DNA from 4 places in the Noviherbaspirillum sp. UKPF54 genome. Region 2 is predicted to be linked to each of the others. Evidence: predicted binding sites of a transcription regulator. Region 2 holds the regulator's gene; each other region holds the start of a gene.

Region 1 (4,307 bases), 2.1 Mb from region 2:
CGATTTTCCGACCGCCAGCTACACCGAAATTCCGGTTTCGCGCGCGGCGCAGCGGTTCTACAAGGAAGGGCCGCCGCTATTGCGGCGCTATCTGCCGTTCTGGCTTGCCAATTTCTTCGAGCGCATGTGGGTGGTCGTGGTCGCGCTTGGCGCGCTGATCCTGCCTCTGTCGCGCATTATCCCGCCGCTCTATGTATGGAAAGTGCGTTCGCGCGTCTATCGCTGGTATGGTCAGTTGCGCGCGGTCGAGCAGGCGATCGAGGACGTGCCGCGCGAGCGCCAGGCGGACGTGTATCCGGCGCAGCTCAAGCGCCTGAACGACATCGAGGACCGGGTCAACCGGATCTCGATCCCGCTGTCGTTTGCGGACGAGCTGTACGGGCTGCGCAGCCATATCAATTTCGTGCGGCGGCGCGTGACCGGCCTGATGCGCGCGGAGCAGTGACGCTCAGGCCCCCAGCCACGGCAGGCCGGCTTTGCACCAGCCGCCGACGGTTTTGCGATGGCCGTCGGCGTCCTTGTCGCCTTCAAACCCCTCGAGAATGTCGAAGCAGTTGGCGTAGCCATGTTCGGTCGCCAGCTTTGCCGCATGCCGCGAGCGCACGCCCGAGCGGCATAGGAACAGCAGCACGTCGTCTTTGCCCGCCACCTGCTCCAGTTGCTTCAGGAATTCGGGATTCGGCGTACCTGCCGGGTAGAGGTTCCATTGCACGGCGGCGTGCTGGGGATCGGGGATGGCAACACGCCCGACCCAGTCGCGTTCGGCGTTGGTGCGCACGTCCACCAGCTTGGCGGTCGGGTCTTGCCGCAGAAGGGTATAGGCCTCCTGCGGCGTGACCGCGCCCGCATAGGACAGCTGGCGCTCTTGCCCGCGTTGCCGGGCCGTTGAAAGAATCTGATTGGTCATGGCAGCCTGCATCAAGTGAAGTCTTCTGTATTTTATCTTTTAGATTATATTGATTCGGAAGGCCTGTCAGACATCCCTAGATTGGTGCAAAAACACATCTTTGCTGCAAAAATGCACCAACATAGTGCTAACACTAATTTTTGCACCAAATTGGTGTTTCTCGAGGGGCGGATTTTCAGGCAAAAGTATTTCATTTGCTCATTATTTCTAATAATTTGTGCGTTTTATGACATTGGGCAAGACTTGCTTTTTTAGAAGATGGTGGCATGGAATCTGCTATCATCTCCGGCTGAGTTTAGGCTGCACTTCTGCCCTTGGCGTCCGATACGCTGACGGGATACCGAGCGGACTCACAACCGATTCAATAAAACCCATACCACTTTGCTCATTTAGGAGATTCGCATGGCAATGACGGCCGCAGATGTCTTGAAGATGTCGAAAGAGAACGAAGTCAAATTCGTTGATTTCCGTTTTACCGACACCCGAGGCAAGGAACAGCACGTAACTGTTCCGGCTTCTCACTTCGATATGGACAAGTTTGAGTCTGGCCATGCCTTCGACGGTTCCTCGATCGCTGGCTGGAAGGGGATCGAGGCTTCCGACATGATTCTGATGCCGGACCCGAATACCGCCAACATCGATCCGTTCATGGAAGAGACCACGCTGTTCATGCAGTGCGACGTGATCGAACCGTCCGACGGCAAGGGCTACGACCGCGACCCGCGCTCGATCGCCAAGCGCGCCGAAGCCTACCTGAAGTCTTCCGGCCTGGGCGACACCGCCTACTTCGGCCCGGAACCCGAATTCTTCATCTTCGACAACGTGCGCTGGAAGATCGACATGTCCGGCTGCTTCGTCAAGATCGGCTCGGAAGAAGCATCCTGGAGCACCGGCAAGGAACTCGAAGGCGGCAATACCGGCCACCGTCCGACCATCAAGGGCGGCTACTTCCCGGTTCCGCCGGTTGACAGCTTCCAGGACATGCGTTCGGAAATGTCCCTGATCCTCGAAGCGATGGGCATTCCGGTTGAGGTGCATCACCACGAAGTGGCAGGCGCCGGCCAGAACGAGCTCGGCACCAAGTTCTCCACGCTGGTGCAACGCGCCGACTGGACCCAGAACCTGAAGTATGTGATCTGGAACGTTGCCCACACCTATGGCAAGACCGCGACCTTCATGCCGAAGCCGCTGGTCGGCGATAACGGTTCGGGTATGCACGTGCACCAGTCTGTCTGGAAGGATGGCAAGAACCTGTTCGCAGGCGACGGCTATGCCGGCCTGTCCGAGTTCGCGCTGTACTACATCGGCGGCATCATCAAGCATGCACGTGCGCTGAACGCGATCACCAATCCAGGCACCAACTCGTACAAGCGCCTGGTGCCGGGCTTCGAAGCGCCGGTGAAGCTGGCTTATTCCGCCAAGAACCGTTCCGCTTCGATCCGCATTCCGCACGTCGCCAATCCGAAGGGCCGCCGCGTCGAAGCGCGCTTCCCGGATCCGCTGGCCAACCCGTACCTGTGCTTCTCGGCTCTGCTGATGGCCGGTCTGGACGGCGTGCAGAACAAGATCCATCCGGGCGAGGCAGCGTCGAAAGACCTGTATCACCTGCCGCCGGAAGAAGATGCGAAGATCCCGACCGTATGCTCCTCGCTGGATCAGGCGCTCGAGTACCTGGACAAGGACCGCGAGTTCCTGACCCGCGGCGGCGTGTTCAGCGACACCATGATCGACGCTTACATCGAGCTGAAGATGCAGGAAGTGCAGCGCTTCCGCATGACGACGCACCCGATCGAGTTCGACATGTACTACTCGCTGTAAGACGCATTCGCCGGCTGGCGATGAAAGCGGGGAAAACTGCGGTTTTCCCCGCTTTTTTATTTGTAACGAGTTGAAACATCGCCGTGGCATGTGTTTGTATCGTCTTGATTCTTATCCTAAACTAATAGGCGCTTCTGGTGTTTCCAAAAAGAAAGATTATGAAAAAGCAATTAGTGGGGTTGCTCCTGCTCGGTGCCGCCGCAGGCTATGCGCATGCTCAGAATGAGGTGTATCTATGCGTGGACGAGCATGGCAAGAAGGAATACAAGAACACCGGATTGACCAAGGGGTGCAAGAAGGTCGACCTGCCCGGGATTACGATGATTCCGGCGCCGCCCAAGCGGACGGCGGCCCAGAATCCGCCCGCCAGGGCGGCGGCGAGTTCGCCGTCCGATTTCCCGAAGGTGGACGGCGACACGCAAAAGGCGCGCGATAACGACCGCAAGCAAATCCTGCTCGACGAGATGAAAAGCGAAGAGCAGAAGCTGGCGAACCTGAAGAAGGAATTCAACAACGGGGAGCCCGAGCGACGCGGCGACGAGCGCAACTATGCAAAATACCAGGAACGCGTCGGGGCGATGAAGGAAGACATCGGCCGCACCGAAAAGAATATCGAAGCGTTGAGGCGCGAGATCGGTAACTTAAAATAGGGCAGGTATGACGCTTGCATGAAGGCCGCGTGATGCGGCCTTTATTTTTATTCGGGATCATCTTGAAGACATCCGTTACCTCGCTCGACGGCCTCGACCTGCTTTCGTCGGCGGTGCTTATCCTCGATGCGCATTACCGCATCGCCTATGCGAATGCTGCCGCGGAAAATCTGCTGGAGACGTCGATCAAGACGCTTATGCAGCAAACGCTGGGGGACTTGTTTTTGAACGCCGGCCAGCTTGACCCGGTGCTGAGGCAGGCGGTTGAGCACCAGTTTGCCGACAAGCGCCAAGATCTGGCGCTCGAACGCGTCGGGCGCGAGCCGCTGCACGTGCACATGATTGTGACCGCGCTCGACCTGCGCGACATGCCGGTGCTGATCGAGTTGCGCGAAAACGTGCAGCAGCTCAAGCAGGACCGCGAGGAGCGTCTGCTCGACCAGAGCCAGGCCAACAAGGAGCTGATCCGCAACCTGGCGCATGAAATCAAGAATCCGCTGGGCGGCATTCGCGGCGCGGCGCAGTTGCTGGAATTCGAGCTGCCGGAGCGCCACTTGAAGGAGCTGCGCGAATACACGCAAGTGATCATCAAGGAGGCCGACCGCCTGCAGACCTTGGTCGACCGCCTGCTGGCGCCTCACAAGCGGCCGCATATCGTGGGCGACGTGAATGTCCACGAAGTGTGCGAGCGCGTTCGCAGTCTGATCCTGGCCGAATTCCCGAACGGACTGACGATCAAGCGCGACTACGACTTGTCGGTGCCCGAATTCCGGGGCGACAAGGAGCAGCTGATCCAGGCGGTGCTGAACATCATGCACAACGCGGCGCAGGCTTTGTCCGCACAGATCAAAAGCGGCGATGCGCAGATCACGATCCAGACCCGTATCGCGCGCCAGGTGACGCTCGCGAAGGTCCGCTACAGGCTGGCATTA
Region 2 (4,307 bases):
CGCCGCCCATCACGATGCCGTCCATGATGGCGATATACGGTTTTGGATAGTGGTGGATCAGGTGGTTGAGCGCATATTCTTCCGTGAAAAAATCTTCCAGCAGGGCGCTGCCGCCCTGCGGCGTTCTGGTGCCGGCGTCATGAAAGAAGCGGATGTCGCCGCCGGCGCAAAATGCACGCTCGCTCGTGCTGCGGATGACGACAGCACGCACCTCGGGGTCGCTGCGCCACCCCAGCAGGGTGGCGGTCAGCGCGCGCACCATTTGCAGCGACAATGAATTGAGCGCCTTGGGGCGGTCGAGCGTCAGAAAGCCGGTGCGATTCTGGATGCTGGTCTGGATATGGTCGGACATGGAAGCGGAAGGAGGTCGACGGGAAAGCGGTATTTTATCGGGATCGGCGGGGGCGGGACTGTCGTCGGAAGGACAGTGGCTGCAATAAAAAAGGACGCATCGCTGCGTCCTTTCTGTCGCCGGTCTGGCCGGCCTTGCCGCCGTGTCAGGCGGCGCTTTGGGTTTCCGGAATGCGCTTGATCGCTTCGTGCTGGTGATCCTGGATCTTGTCCTTGTGCTTCAAGACTTGACGGTCCAGCTTGTCGGTCATCAGGTCGATGGCGGCGTACAGGTCCTCGTGGATGCTCTCGACGTGGATGACGTTTCCGCGCATGTGCAAGTTGATTTCGGCCTTTTGGCGCCGTTCTTTTTCCGATAGCTTCTGGACTGACAGGATGACCGTGACATCAATGACATTATCGAAATGACGTCTGATGCGTTCCAGTTTGGTTTGTACGTAGTCGCGGATGGGTTGCGTCAGTTCGAGATGATGTCCACTGATTTTCAGATTCATACAGCGCTCCTATGGATGGTGTCGCCGGAGGTTCGCAACGTGCCCCGTTCGATCGTCGCGTAGACGTGAGGGCTACGCAGGAACACGGCAACAGAAACAACACTCACTACACGATGACTACAAGGATTTGCGCAGATTGACTGGAGGGATTTTCAGAGCTTCGCGGTACTTCGCGACTGTGCGACGCGCAACGACCATGCCCTGTTCACCCAACATATCCGCTATTTTGCTATCAGAGAATGGGTTCTTGGGGTCTTCAGCTCCTATCAATTGTTTGATCAGTGCCCGTATCGCGGTCGACGAAGCTTCGCCCCCGGCTTCGGTCGCGACGTGGCTACCGAAGAAGTACTTCAACTCAAACATGCCATGCGGGGTCAGCATATATTTTTGAGTTGTTACACGTGAGATAGTACTTTCGTGTAAACCCAGTGTATCAGCTATTTCACGCAAGACAAGGGGGCGCATCGCGACTGCGCCATGCGAGAAGAAATTTCTTTGCCGATCAACAATCGCTTGTGCAACGCGCAAGATCGTGTCGAAGCGCTGCCGCATGTTCTTGATCAGCCACTTGGCTTCCTGCAGCTGCGCGGTCAGTGAACCCTCACCCTTGCTCTGCTTGAGGATATTCGCGTACAGCGCATTGACGCGCAGGCGGGGCATGACATCGTGATTGAGCATCACTTGCCAGCCGTTCTTTGCTTTTTTGACAATTACATCCGGCACGACATAGTCCGATGCATCGGACGCGAACATGGCGCCGGGATGCGGATTGCAGCGGCGGATCACCGCATGCGCTTCACGCAAGTCTTCGTCGTCGCAATCGAGCGCCTTCTTGAGCTTGTTGAAGTCGCGTTGCGCAAACAGCGCGAGATGGTTTTCGACTATCTCCAGCGCTCTCCTGCGCGTCACCAGCGGCACTTTCGGAAAGCGTGCGATCTGGATCGCCAGGCACTCGGACGCATTGCGCGCCCCGACGCCGGCCGGTTCGAAGCTTTGCACCAGCTTCAGTGCGACCTGCAGCTCTTCCAGTTCGATTTCCAGCTCGGCCGGCAGGCGAGCATGGATTTCCTCCAGCGGCTCTTCCAGGTAGCCGTTGTCGTCCAGCGCGTCGATGATCAGTTCGACCAGTGCGCGGTCGCGCTGGCTGTGCACGGTCACGCGCATCTGTTCCAGCAGGTGTTCGCGCAGGGTGGTTTCGTGCGCTTCCAGCTGCGGGCGCGCATCGTCGTCCTCCGGCGCCTTCGAGGTGCGCGCAACGTCGTCGAAGCTCCATTCGCCCTCGGCCGACGACGCTGCTTCACCGCCTTCGGGCGGGCTATCGAATCCGCCTTCGCCTTCGTCCGAGGCCGCCGGCGCGCTCGCTTCCGGTGCCGCGGTGTCGGCGCTGCCGTTGCCGGGCGTGATGGCGCCGTCGGCCAGCAGGCGCACCGAATGATCGAGCGGGTCGTCGACCCGTTCCAGCATCGGATTGTCGGACAGGATCTGCTCCAGCTCCTGATGCAGCTCGAGCGTGGATAGCTGCAGTAACCGGATCGATTGCTGCAACTGCGGCGTGAGCGCCAGATGTTGCGAGACGCGAAGTTGGAGAGTCTGTTTCATACCTGTTTGGTTGCTTCCTCACATCCGGAAGTGTTCGCCCAAATACACGCGGCGCACCGACTCGTTGGCAATGATGTCGTCGGGGCGGCCGCTGGCTAAAACCGCGCCTTGGTTAATGATGTATGCCCTGTCGCAGATGCCGAGCGTTTCGCGCACGTTGTGGTCGGTGATCAGCACACCGATGCCGCGCTCCTTCAGGAAGCGCACGATGCGCTGGATCTCGATCACGGCGATCGGATCGACACCCGCGAACGGTTCGTCCAGCAGCACGAAGCGCGGGCTGGTGGCCAGCGCGCGTGCGATTTCCACCCGTCGGCGTTCGCCGCCCGACAGCGACAACGCCTGGTTGTCGCGCAACTTCTCGATCTGCAGTTCGGCCAAGAGAGTATTCAGGCGCTTTTCGATGGTCGCGCGCGGCAGCGGCTTGTCGTTCTCACGCTGCAATTCCAGCACTGCCCGGATATTGTCCGCCACCGTCAGCTTGCGGAACACCGAGGCTTCCTGCGGCAGGTACGACAGGCCGAGCATGGCGCGCCGATGAATCGGCAGGCGCGAAATCGCCGAGCCGTTCAGATCGATTTCGCCCGCGTCCGAAGGCACGAGCCCGACGATCATGTAAAACGATGTGGTCTTGCCGGCGCCATTGGGACCGAGCAGGCCGACCACTTCGCCGCTGGCGACGTCAAGCGAGACGTCACGCACGACCTGGCGCGTGCCGTAGCTCTTTTGCAAACCGCGTACAACCAAGGTGCTCGTCATGTCATTTGCCCTGCGATTCGGTGCGCGGCTGGATGACGGCCTTGATGCGTCCGCCGCCCGGCTTGCTTTCTCCGGTCGGCGTATTGTTCACCGTGTAAAACTCGGCGCGGCTGTCATACGAAATGAATTCGCCCTCGACTTCGTCGGTCGGCCTGGTGCCCTCCAGCCGCCGCAGTTTCGCCTTCGAGAACAGCCGGACCATTTCGGACTTGCCGTCGTATTCGATGCGTTCGGCCTGTCCTTCCACCCACTGATTGTCGTTGCCATCGCGCTTCTGACGGAAGGTGGCAAGCCCGCCGGCGGGCGCGAGCAAGGTGGCATGCTGATAGCCGGCCGGATCCTGCGTCACGATCAGCTTGTACGCTTTCATGATCAGGGTGCCGCGCGTGAGGATGACGTTGCCGGTAAATGTGTTGACCTGTTTCACATCGTCATACAACATCTGATCGGCTTCGACATTGGTCGGCTTGTCGGAATCGGCCTTCTCGGCATGCGCGCTGTATGCAATGGCAGTACTGAGCATGAATAGCAGCAAGAAGAAACGTGTCATGAAAACTCTCGAGTGAATCAAGTTATACCTGAATTAGTGCGCCGGGGCTTGATACGTGCCATGGACATTGCTCGCCAGTCTGAACTCGCGCGTCGCATTATTGGCAAACATGCCGGTGCCGTTCAGTACTGACTGGCCGTAATTGATTTGGACCGGCTTGTCGGTCTGCATCACATCATCGTCAGGCAAGACCAGCAGATATTCCGACGTCATGTGCATATGCACGCTGTCTTGCGATGCCGGCCGATCCATGTGGACGTTGTCGTACAAATGCACCTGGCTGCTGTCGCTGTTGACATGCGCGCGCGCCGAACGCATCGTCGTCGGCGCCGGGCCATTGCCCACGCTGACGACCACGGGATGCCGGATATCGTAGGAATCGTCCTGCGGATTGTGCGTCAGCCGTTCGCCCGAGAAGTGGTACTGGACCTTGCCGTCGCGCGCGAGTTTGACGTAATTGAAATTTTCAACGTAGAAATCCGGCTCCGTCCTCGCCGCGCCGGGGCCGGTATCGCCGCTGTCGCGCCGCATGACTTCCAGCAGCCAGAAGCTGC
Region 3 (4,307 bases), 1.2 Mb from region 2:
CCGACCTGGATTTGCAGGTCGATCCGGTCCAGCAGCGGCCCCGAGATCTTGCCCTGATAACGCGCGACCGCATCCGGCGTGCAGCGGCACTTGCCGGAGGCGTGCCCGAGATAGCCGCAGGGGCAGGGATTCATCGCCGCCACCAGCTGGAAGCGCGCCGGGAAGTCGGACTGGCGGGCGGCGCGCGAAATCGTGATCTGGCCCGATTCGAGCGGCTCGCGCAGCACTTCCAGCACGCGCCGGTCGAATTCGGGCAATTCGTCCAAAAATAATACGCCGCGATGCGCCAGCGAGATTTCTCCCGGGCGCGGCGTGCCGCCGCCGCCCACCAGCGCCACGCCGGAAGCGGTGTGGTGCGGTGCGCGATACGGACGCGCTTTCCAGCGCGCGGTCGAAAAGCCGCCGGACAGCGATTGCACGGCTGCCGACTCCAGCGCCTCATCATCCGTCATGGAGGGCAGGATGCCGGGAAAGCGCGCGGCCAGCATCGATTTGCCGGTGCCGGGCGGCCCGACGAGCAGGATGCTGTGGCCGCCGCCGGCGGCCACCTCCAGCGCGCGTTTGGCATGCGACTGGCCCTTGACGTCGGCGAAGTCCGGATAGTCGGGCCGCGCCACTGCGGCTTGCGCGCGATGCCTGGACAGCCTGGCATCGCCATCGGCGGCGGCGAAATGCGCGCAGACCTGCAGCAATGAATCGGCCGGAAAGACTGTCGCGTCGCCGACCAGCGCCGCTTCGTCCGCGTTGGCGCGCGGCAGGATGAAGGCGCGCTGCCGGCCCGATGCGCCGCCGGCGCGATGCATCGCGTACGTCATCGCCAGCGCGCCGCGGATCGGGCGCAATTCGCCCGACAGCGACAGCTCGCCGGCGAATTCGTACTTGTCCAGTTCGTCGCCCGGCATCTGGCCGGAGGCGGCGAGGATGCCGAGCGCGATCGGCAAATCGAAGCGGCCCGATTCCTTCGGCAGGTCGGCTGGAGCCAGGTTGACGGTGATGCGCCGCGCCGGGAATTCGAAGCGCGCGTTCTGCAAGGCGGCGCGCACGCGGTCTTTGGATTCCTTGACCTCGGTTTCCGGCAGGCCGACGATCGTAAAAGACGGCAATCCGTTTGCCAGATGCACCTCGACCGTGACTTCCGGCGCGTGCATGCCGGCCAGCGCGCGGCTTTTCAGGACCGCCAGGCTCATTACTTGTTTTTCAGCTGCGCTTCCAGCTCGGCAACGCGTTTTTCCAGTTCATCCAGCTTGGCGCGGGTCTTCGCCAGCACCTGGTTCTGAATGTCGAATTCCTCGCGCGTGACCAGGTCCAGCCGGGAAAAACCCTGGGTCAGCATGGCCTTCACATTCTTTTCGATGTCTTTGGCGGGCGAGTTCTCCAGTGCCTGATTGATCTTTGCCTGGAGGTCATTAAAGAAGTTGTTTGCGTTCATGGTGAATCCAAATGTGAATGTATCGCACGTCCGTGGTGCGCATTGCGATGGTGCGCCTCAAGATGGTGCGGGTTTTCCGGTGCGCTGTTTTAAATGAGGGCGTGCCCGCCCTGAAAGGGGCGTTTAAATAAAAAAATGATAACGCATACCCTGAGGAAAAGGGTGGCATGGGTCCTGCTAATAGCCCTGCGAGCCGTATTAGAACCCATTTTTTGTTCCAACACCGCGAAAAGGGATATGCCATGAAAAAAATGATTCTCGCCACCGCAGCAATGGCCGCCTTTGCAGGCAGTTACGCTCAGGCAGAAGATCAAAAGCCGGAACATGAAGTCAGCTTCAACGCTTCCATTGTCAGCGACTATCGTTATCGCGGCATCTCGCAGTCGCGCCTGGATCCGGCGTTGCAGGGCGGGGCCGACTACACGCACAACCCGACCGGATTGTATGCCGGCACATGGCTTTCGACCATTAAATGGATCAAGGATGCCGGCGGCGACGGCAATATCGAGTGGGATATCTATGGCGGCAAGCGCGGTGAAATCACCAAGGATGTCGCATACGACGTCGGCGTGCTGACTTATGTCTATCCGTCCAATGGCCTCAATCCGAGCGCCAACACCACCGAAATCTACGGCCAACTCGGTTACGGGCCTGGCTATGTCAAGTACTCGCATTCCGTGACCAACCTGTTTGGCTTTGCCGACAGCAAGAACAGCGGCTATCTGGACATCGGCGCCAATGTCGAAGTGATGCAAGGCCTGACCCTGAATTTGCATGCCGGCCGCCAGCGCGTGCGCGGCCCTTCCAGTGCCGCCAGCTACAACGACTGGAAGGTCGGCCTTACCAAGGACTTCGGCGTGGTTACCGGCAGCGTGGCGCTGATCGGCACCACCCTGACCGTTCCCGGACCGGATGGCGAAAACCTGGGCAAGAACGGCCTGGTTGTCTCCGTCGGCAAGACTTTCTAGAGCGAGGCCATCATGAAACTGATCACTGCGATCATCAAACCATTCAAGCTCGATGAAGTGCGCGAAGCGCTGTCCACGATCGGCGTGCAGGGTATCACCGTGACCGAGGTCAAGGGCTTCGGCCGCCAGAAGGGCCATACCGAGCTGTACCGCGGCGCGGAATACGTGGTCGATTTCCTGCCCAAGACCAAGATCGAAGCCGCGGTCGACGACGCCATCCTCGACCGTGCGATCGAAGCGATCGAGTCGTCCGCCCGCACCGGCAAGATCGGCGACGGCAAGATTTTTGTCTACGACCTGCAGCAAGTCGTGCGTATCCGTACCGGCGAAACCGGCAAAGAAGCCCTCTAAGGAGAATGACATGATGAGACGATTGGCAAGCTTCCTGGCCGCCGGCGCCCTGCTGTTCGCAGTCGGCGTTTCGCTGCCCGCTGCCGCCGCCGATGCGCCGGCGGCATCCGCAGCCGCATCCGTTGACGCGCCTGCCGCCGCAGCAGCGCCTGCAGCCAGCAATGCGGCTCCCGCGGCCGCCGCGCCGGCAGCCGCTCCGGCGCCGACGCCCAACAAGGGCGATACCGCCTGGATGATGGTGGCGACCCTGCTCGTGATCCTGATGACGATCCCGGGCCTGGCATTGTTCTACGGCGGCCTGGTGCGGTCGAAGAACATGTTGTCGATCCTGATGCAGGTGTTCATGATCTTTGCCCTGATCATCGTGCTGTGGTGTATCTACGGCTATTCGCTGGCCTTTACCGAGGGCGGCGCATTCATCGGCAAATTCGATCGCCTGTTCCTGAACGGTATCTGGGATCCTGCCAAGGGGGCGTTCGCTACCGCCGCGACCTTCAGCAAAGGCGTGGTGATTCCGGAGTTCGTGTTCGTGGCGTTCCAGGCGACCTTTGCGGCGATTACCTGCGCCCTGATCATCGGTGCCTTCGCCGAGCGCGCCAAGTTCTCCGCCGTGCTGCTGTTCGTGGTGCTGTGGTTCACCTTCTCCTATCTGCCTATCGCGCACATGGTCTGGTTCTGGCCGGGTCCGGACGCGATTACAGACGCGGCGACGCTGGCGTCGGCCACCGAGAAGGCCGGCTGGCTGTGGCAGAAGGGCGCGCTCGATTTCGCGGGCGGCACCGTGGTGCATATCAATGCGGCGGTGGCCGGTATCGTCGGCGCCTTTGTGATCGGCAAGCGTATCGGCTACGGCCGCGAATCGATGGCGCCGCACTCGCTGACGCTGACCATGGTCGGTGCATCGCTGCTGTGGGTGGGCTGGTTCGGCTTCAACGCCGGTTCCGCCCTGGAAGCCGGCGACGTGGCAGCCCTGGCCTTTGTCAACACGCTCCTGGCGACGGCTGCCGCCACCGTATCCTGGGTGTTCGGCGAGTGGATGGCCAAAGGCAAGCCCTCCATGCTCGGCGGCGCGTCCGGCGCGGTTGCCGGCCTGGTGGCGATCACCCCGGCATGCGGCTTCGTCGGCCCGATGGGTGCGCTCGTGATCGGCTTGCTGGCCGGCGTCGTCTGCCTGTGGGGTGTCAATGGACTGAAGCGCCTGCTCGGCGCCGACGACTCGCTCGACGTGTTCGGCGTGCACGGCGTGGGCGGCATCCTGGGCGCCTTGCTGACCGGCGTATTCGCCTCGCCGTCGCTCGGCGGCCAGGGCATCTTCGATTACGTCGCCAACAAGATGTCGTCGGAGCCGTATTCGATTGCCGGCCAGGTCTGGATCCAGTTCCAGGGCGTCATCACGACGATCATCTGGTCCGGCGTGGTGTCCCTGGTGGCCTACAAGTTGGTCGACCTGCTGATCGGCATGCGCGTGCCGGAAGAACAGGAGCGCGAAGGCCTGGACGTCACCGCCCACGGCGAATCGGCGTATCACGGCTGATTTCGGCCGGCACAATTTCTCCATC
Region 4 (4,307 bases), 840 kb from region 2:
TGAAGAAACTACGACGGAAGCAGCCTTGCGTGAAACGCAGGAAGAAGCGGGGGCGCACATTGAACTGCATGAGTTGTTTTCGCTGCTGAACGTGCCGCACGTGCATCAGGTGCACATGTTCTACCGCGCCACCTTGCTCGACCTCGATTTTGCAGCCGGCACCGAAAGCCTGGATGTGAAGCTGTTTTCAGAGTCGGAGATTCCGTGGAAGGAAATCGCATTCCCGACGGTCGCCTATACCTTGAAGTTTTTCTTTACCGACCTTGCGCGCATCAGGCGCGAGGGGGGCACCTATGCCCTGCATACGCGCGACGTGCTGACACCGATGCGCCAGTCTGCCGAAGGCTAAGCAGCATCGCGCATGGCCGCGCCCCGCAAAAAACAAAAGAGGATGCACATAAACGCGCATCCTCTTTTTTATCCCGCACTTACCAGCTTGTCTCGCGCTCCGCGGTGGCGCTGATCCTATGAATCGACAGATCGGCGCCGTCGAACTCCTGCTCCGGATCGAGGCGAATACCGACCGTCCTTTTCAACAGCCCGTACACGATCGCGCTCGCGCCGGCCGCAATTGCCACGCCGAGCACGGTACCTACCAATTGCGACATGAACGACACGCCGCCGATTCCACCCAGCGCCTTCTGACCAAAAATACCGGCGGCGATACCGCCCCAGGCGCCGCATAAGCCATGCAGCGGCCACACGCCGAGCACGTCGTCGATCTTCCATTTGTTTTGCGTGAGCGTGAACATCCACACGAAAATGACGCCTGCAACGCCGCCCGTCACAAGCGCGGCAAGCGGGTGCATCAAATCAGAACCGGCACACACCGCCACCAGCCCGGCCAGCGGACCATTGTAGGCAAAGCCCGGATCATTCTTGCCCATCAAGACGGCGACCAGCGTGCCACCAACCATGGCCATGAGCGAGTTGATCGCCACCAGTCCATTCATCTTGTCGAGCGTTTGCGCGCTCATCACATTGAACCCAAACCAGCCGACGGTCAGAATCCACGCGCCGAGCGCGAGAAACGGGATATTCGACGGCGGATGCGCCGCGACGGCGCCATCCTTGGAGTAGCGCCCGCGCCGCGCCCCGAGCAGAAGCACCGCAGGCAGGGCCGCCCAACCACCGACGGCATGCACGACTACCGAACCGGCGAAGTCATGAAACTCCTCCGAGAACATCGCCTTCAGCCAAGCTTGCACGCCAAACTTGTGATTCCATGCGATACCTTCAAAGAAGGGATACACCAACCCTACCAGCATCGCGGTTGCAAACAGTTGTGGATAGAATTTGGCGCGCTCGGCGATGCCGCCTGAAATAATTGCCGGAATTGCCGCAGCGAACGTGAGCAGGAAAAAGAATTTCACTAACTCGAAGCCACTCTTCGCCGCCAGTGCACCAGCATCGGCAAAGAAGTCGATGCCATACGCAATCGTGTAGCCGACAAAAAAATAGGCAATGGTCGAGATGGCAAAATCGACTAAGATTTTGACCAAGGCGTTAACCTGATTTTTCTTGCGAACCGTCCCCAGCTCCAGAAAGGCGAACCCGGCATGCATCGCCAGAATCATTATGGCGCCAAGCAAGATAAATAAGGTATCGGCACCGTTTCGAAATGCGTCCATGCAAAAAATCTCCCTGTTAAAGTGCATGCTGGAATCAACAAGCACCAATAAAGCAATATTTATTCCAATTTAGTGCACAACAGCAAGATATTGATTTCCAAGGAGAAAATTTTGTTTGAAAAATGGGCGCAATGCTTTTATGCACCTGTTTTGTGCATTCCAATGATCTACTTTGGTGAAAAGAATGATTCCTTGGCTTGAGGCGAGCACTCCCTTTCCAGACGTATCATCCGCGCTAAACGAAGAAGACGGGGCGCCAGGGCTACTCGCCGCCGGCGGCGACCTTTCCCCTAAGCGATTACTGGAGGCCTATCGCCGGGGAATCTTCCCCTGGTACTCGGAAGGACAGCCTATCTTATGGTGGAGTACCGATCCGCGCATGGTGCTCTTTACCGAGCGGTTTGTGATTTCGCACAGCCTCCGGAAGACCTTGAAAAAGGTGCACAAGAGCATGCATTCGGATCGGCGCTGGCAAATCCGCTTTGATACGGCATTCGAACAAGTGATGCTAGCCTGCGCCGCACCGCGGAAAGAAGGTGCAGGCACCTGGATTTCGGAAGACATTATTCGCGGCTACAGCGCATTGCATCGTCAAGGATATGCCCATTCCTCTGAACTGTGGCTCGACAACCAGTTGGTCGGCGGCGCTTACGGTGTGTCCATTGGGCGCATGTTTTATGGCGAATCAATGTTTGCGCGTATCCCGGATGCATCAAAAGTCGCCCTCGCCTATCTGGTCCATTTTCTAAAGGGGCAAGGTGTGTCGATGATCGATTGCCAACAAGAGACATCGCATCTGGCGTCGCTTGGGGCAGCCCCCTTCCAAGGAAAGAATTTATCCGATTGCTGCGCGAAGCAATCGCGCAACCGCAGATACACGCTTGGCATCCGCTCGACATATTCTAGGCATACGCAAAAAACACTTCTGCCGATCACGCCATACGGTGTAAATTAACAGAGTCGGAATCGTAGCTAGGTATGCCGCATGACGCATCTTAAAGATCTGCCTTTCGCCACCCTGCAGTTTTACGCGACCGCGCCATATCCGTGCAGTTATCTCGAAGGACGCCAAGCGCGTTCACAAGTCGCGACGCCCTCTCACCTGATTAACGCCGATGTTTATTCGGAACTGGTCAAGAATGGCTTCCGCCGCAGCGGCATCTTTACCTATCGGCCGTTGTGCGACGGCTGCCAGGCATGCATTCCGGTGCGCGTGAAAGCCGGCGCATTCCACCCCAATCGCAGCCAGCGCCGCGCCTGGAGCAAGCATGAGGGGTTGACCACGTGGATCACGACGCTGGCGTACGTGCCGGAGCATTACGATTTGTATCTGCGCTATCAGTCAGTGCGGCACGCTGGCGGCGGCATGGACCATGACAGCCGCGACCAGTACGCGCAGTTCTTATTGCAGAGCAAGGTCAACACACGCCTGGTCGAGTTCCGGGACAACGACGGCACCCTGCGCATGGTAAGCATCATTGATATCCTGAACGACGGCCTGTCCTCCGTCTACACCTTCTACGACCCCGATATCGAGGGCGCGTCCTTGGGTACCTACAACATCCTTTGGCAAATCGAGCAAGCCCGGCGGCTTAACATGCCACACGTCTATCTTGGCTATTGGATCAGGCACAGCCGGAAAATGGCGTACAAGATCAATTTCAAACCGCTTGAAGCACTCCGGCATGGCACGTGGGAGGCATGGCAGCCGGAGTGACACCTGTCACCACCATCTATTGATAAAGCGCAATAGTAAAATAGCGGTTTTGCCGCTCGCAGGCATCGCCTACCTATTTGCCCCATGTCCGACAAATTCCTGTACGCACTCACCCGTCCCCTCCTGTTCTCGCTCGACCCGGAAGCCGCCCACAACATCGCGCTGCCTGCACTAAAGCGCGCCGCAGCCTGTGGCCTGACCAAACTCATCGCGCGCCCCCTGCCCGACCCGCGCACGGTGATGGGCATTACCTTTCCCAATCCTGTCGGCTTGGCCGCCGGCCTGGACAAGGATGGCGCCTACATCGACGGCCTTGCAGCACTCGGATTCGGCTTCATCGAAGTCGGCACAGTTACGCCGCGCGCGCAGCCTGGCAATCCGCAGCCACGCATTTTCCGCCTTCCGCAGGCAAATGCGGTCATTAACCGCATGGGCTTCAACAACGGCGGTGTAGATGCCTTTGTCACCAATGTCCAGTCGTCGAAGTTTTATCAGAACAAAGAAGGTGTGCTCGGCCTAAACATCGGCAAAAATGCCGATACGCCAATCGAACGCGCGGCGGACGACTATCTGCATTGCCTGGAGAAGGTATATCCCTACGCAAGCTACGTGACGGTCAACATCTCCTCGCCGAATACCAAGAACCTGCGCCAGCTTCAGGGCGGCTCGGAACTGGACGCGCTGCTGTCCAAATTGAAGGATGCGCAACTCCGCTTGGCCGACCAGCATATGCGCTATGTGCCAATTGCATTGAAGATCGCTCCCGACATCGATGGCGATCAAGTCAAGTCCATCGCGTCCGCGCTCATGCGCCACAAGATGGATGCGGTCATCGCGACCAACACGACCATCACGCGCGACGCAGTAAAAGGGTTGCCGCACGCCGAAGAAACTGGCGGACTTTCGGGCGCGCCGGTATTCGAACTGTCCAATACCGTCATTCGCGCATTGAACGCCGA

The links. Region 2 encodes sigma-54, which starts transcription at its own class of promoters, with help from an activator protein. Its sites were predicted from a motif close to TGGCANGNAANCTGCTTT; they were not measured.
Region 1: glnA (type I glutamate--ammonia ligase) is a predicted target of sigma-54. The motif match lies at 1,170-1,187, and genes of this name have one in related genera.
Region 3: FAY22_RS15385 (TorF family putative porin) is a predicted target of sigma-54. The motif match lies at 1,593-1,610, and genes of this name have one in related genera.
Region 4: FAY22_RS03005 (ammonium transporter) is a predicted target of sigma-54. The motif match lies at 1,681-1,698, and genes of this name have one in related genera.

The regions. Positions count from the first base shown of each region.
Region 1 is NZ_CP040128.1:2,426,427-2,430,733, reverse strand. It holds gene FAY22_RS11210 (TAXI family TRAP transporter solute-binding subunit) at 1-445, shown strand, start outside; gene FAY22_RS11205 (rhodanese-like domain-containing protein) at 449-907, opposite strand; gene glnA (type I glutamate--ammonia ligase) at 1,310-2,725, shown strand; gene FAY22_RS11195 (DUF4124 domain-containing protein) at 2,884-3,375, shown strand; gene glnL (nitrogen regulation protein NR(II)) at 3,438-4,307, shown strand, end outside.
Region 2 is NZ_CP040128.1:4,517,244-4,521,550, forward strand. It holds gene FAY22_RS20870 (enoyl-CoA hydratase/isomerase family protein) at 1-352, opposite strand, end outside; gene hpf (ribosome hibernation-promoting factor, HPF/YfiA family) at 498-845, opposite strand; gene FAY22_RS20880 (RNA polymerase factor sigma-54) at 963-2,444, opposite strand; gene lptB (LPS export ABC transporter ATP-binding protein) at 2,463-3,203, opposite strand; gene lptA (lipopolysaccharide transport periplasmic protein LptA) at 3,205-3,753, opposite strand; gene lptC (LPS export ABC transporter periplasmic protein LptC) at 3,787-4,307, opposite strand, start outside.
Region 3 is NZ_CP040128.1:3,330,564-3,334,870, reverse strand. It holds gene FAY22_RS15395 (YifB family Mg chelatase-like AAA ATPase) at 1-1,187, opposite strand, end outside; gene FAY22_RS15390 (accessory factor UbiK family protein) at 1,187-1,429, opposite strand; gene FAY22_RS15385 (TorF family putative porin) at 1,672-2,397, shown strand; gene FAY22_RS15380 (P-II family nitrogen regulator) at 2,410-2,748, shown strand; gene FAY22_RS15375 (ammonium transporter) at 2,759-4,282, shown strand.
Region 4 is NZ_CP040128.1:640,627-644,933, reverse strand. It holds gene FAY22_RS03010 (NUDIX hydrolase) at 1-349, shown strand, start outside; gene FAY22_RS03005 (ammonium transporter) at 429-1,631, opposite strand; partial or broken gene aat (leucyl/phenylalanyl-tRNA--protein transferase) at 1,816-2,537, shown strand; gene FAY22_RS02995 (arginyltransferase) at 2,617-3,348, shown strand; gene FAY22_RS02990 (quinone-dependent dihydroorotate dehydrogenase) at 3,433-4,307, shown strand, end outside.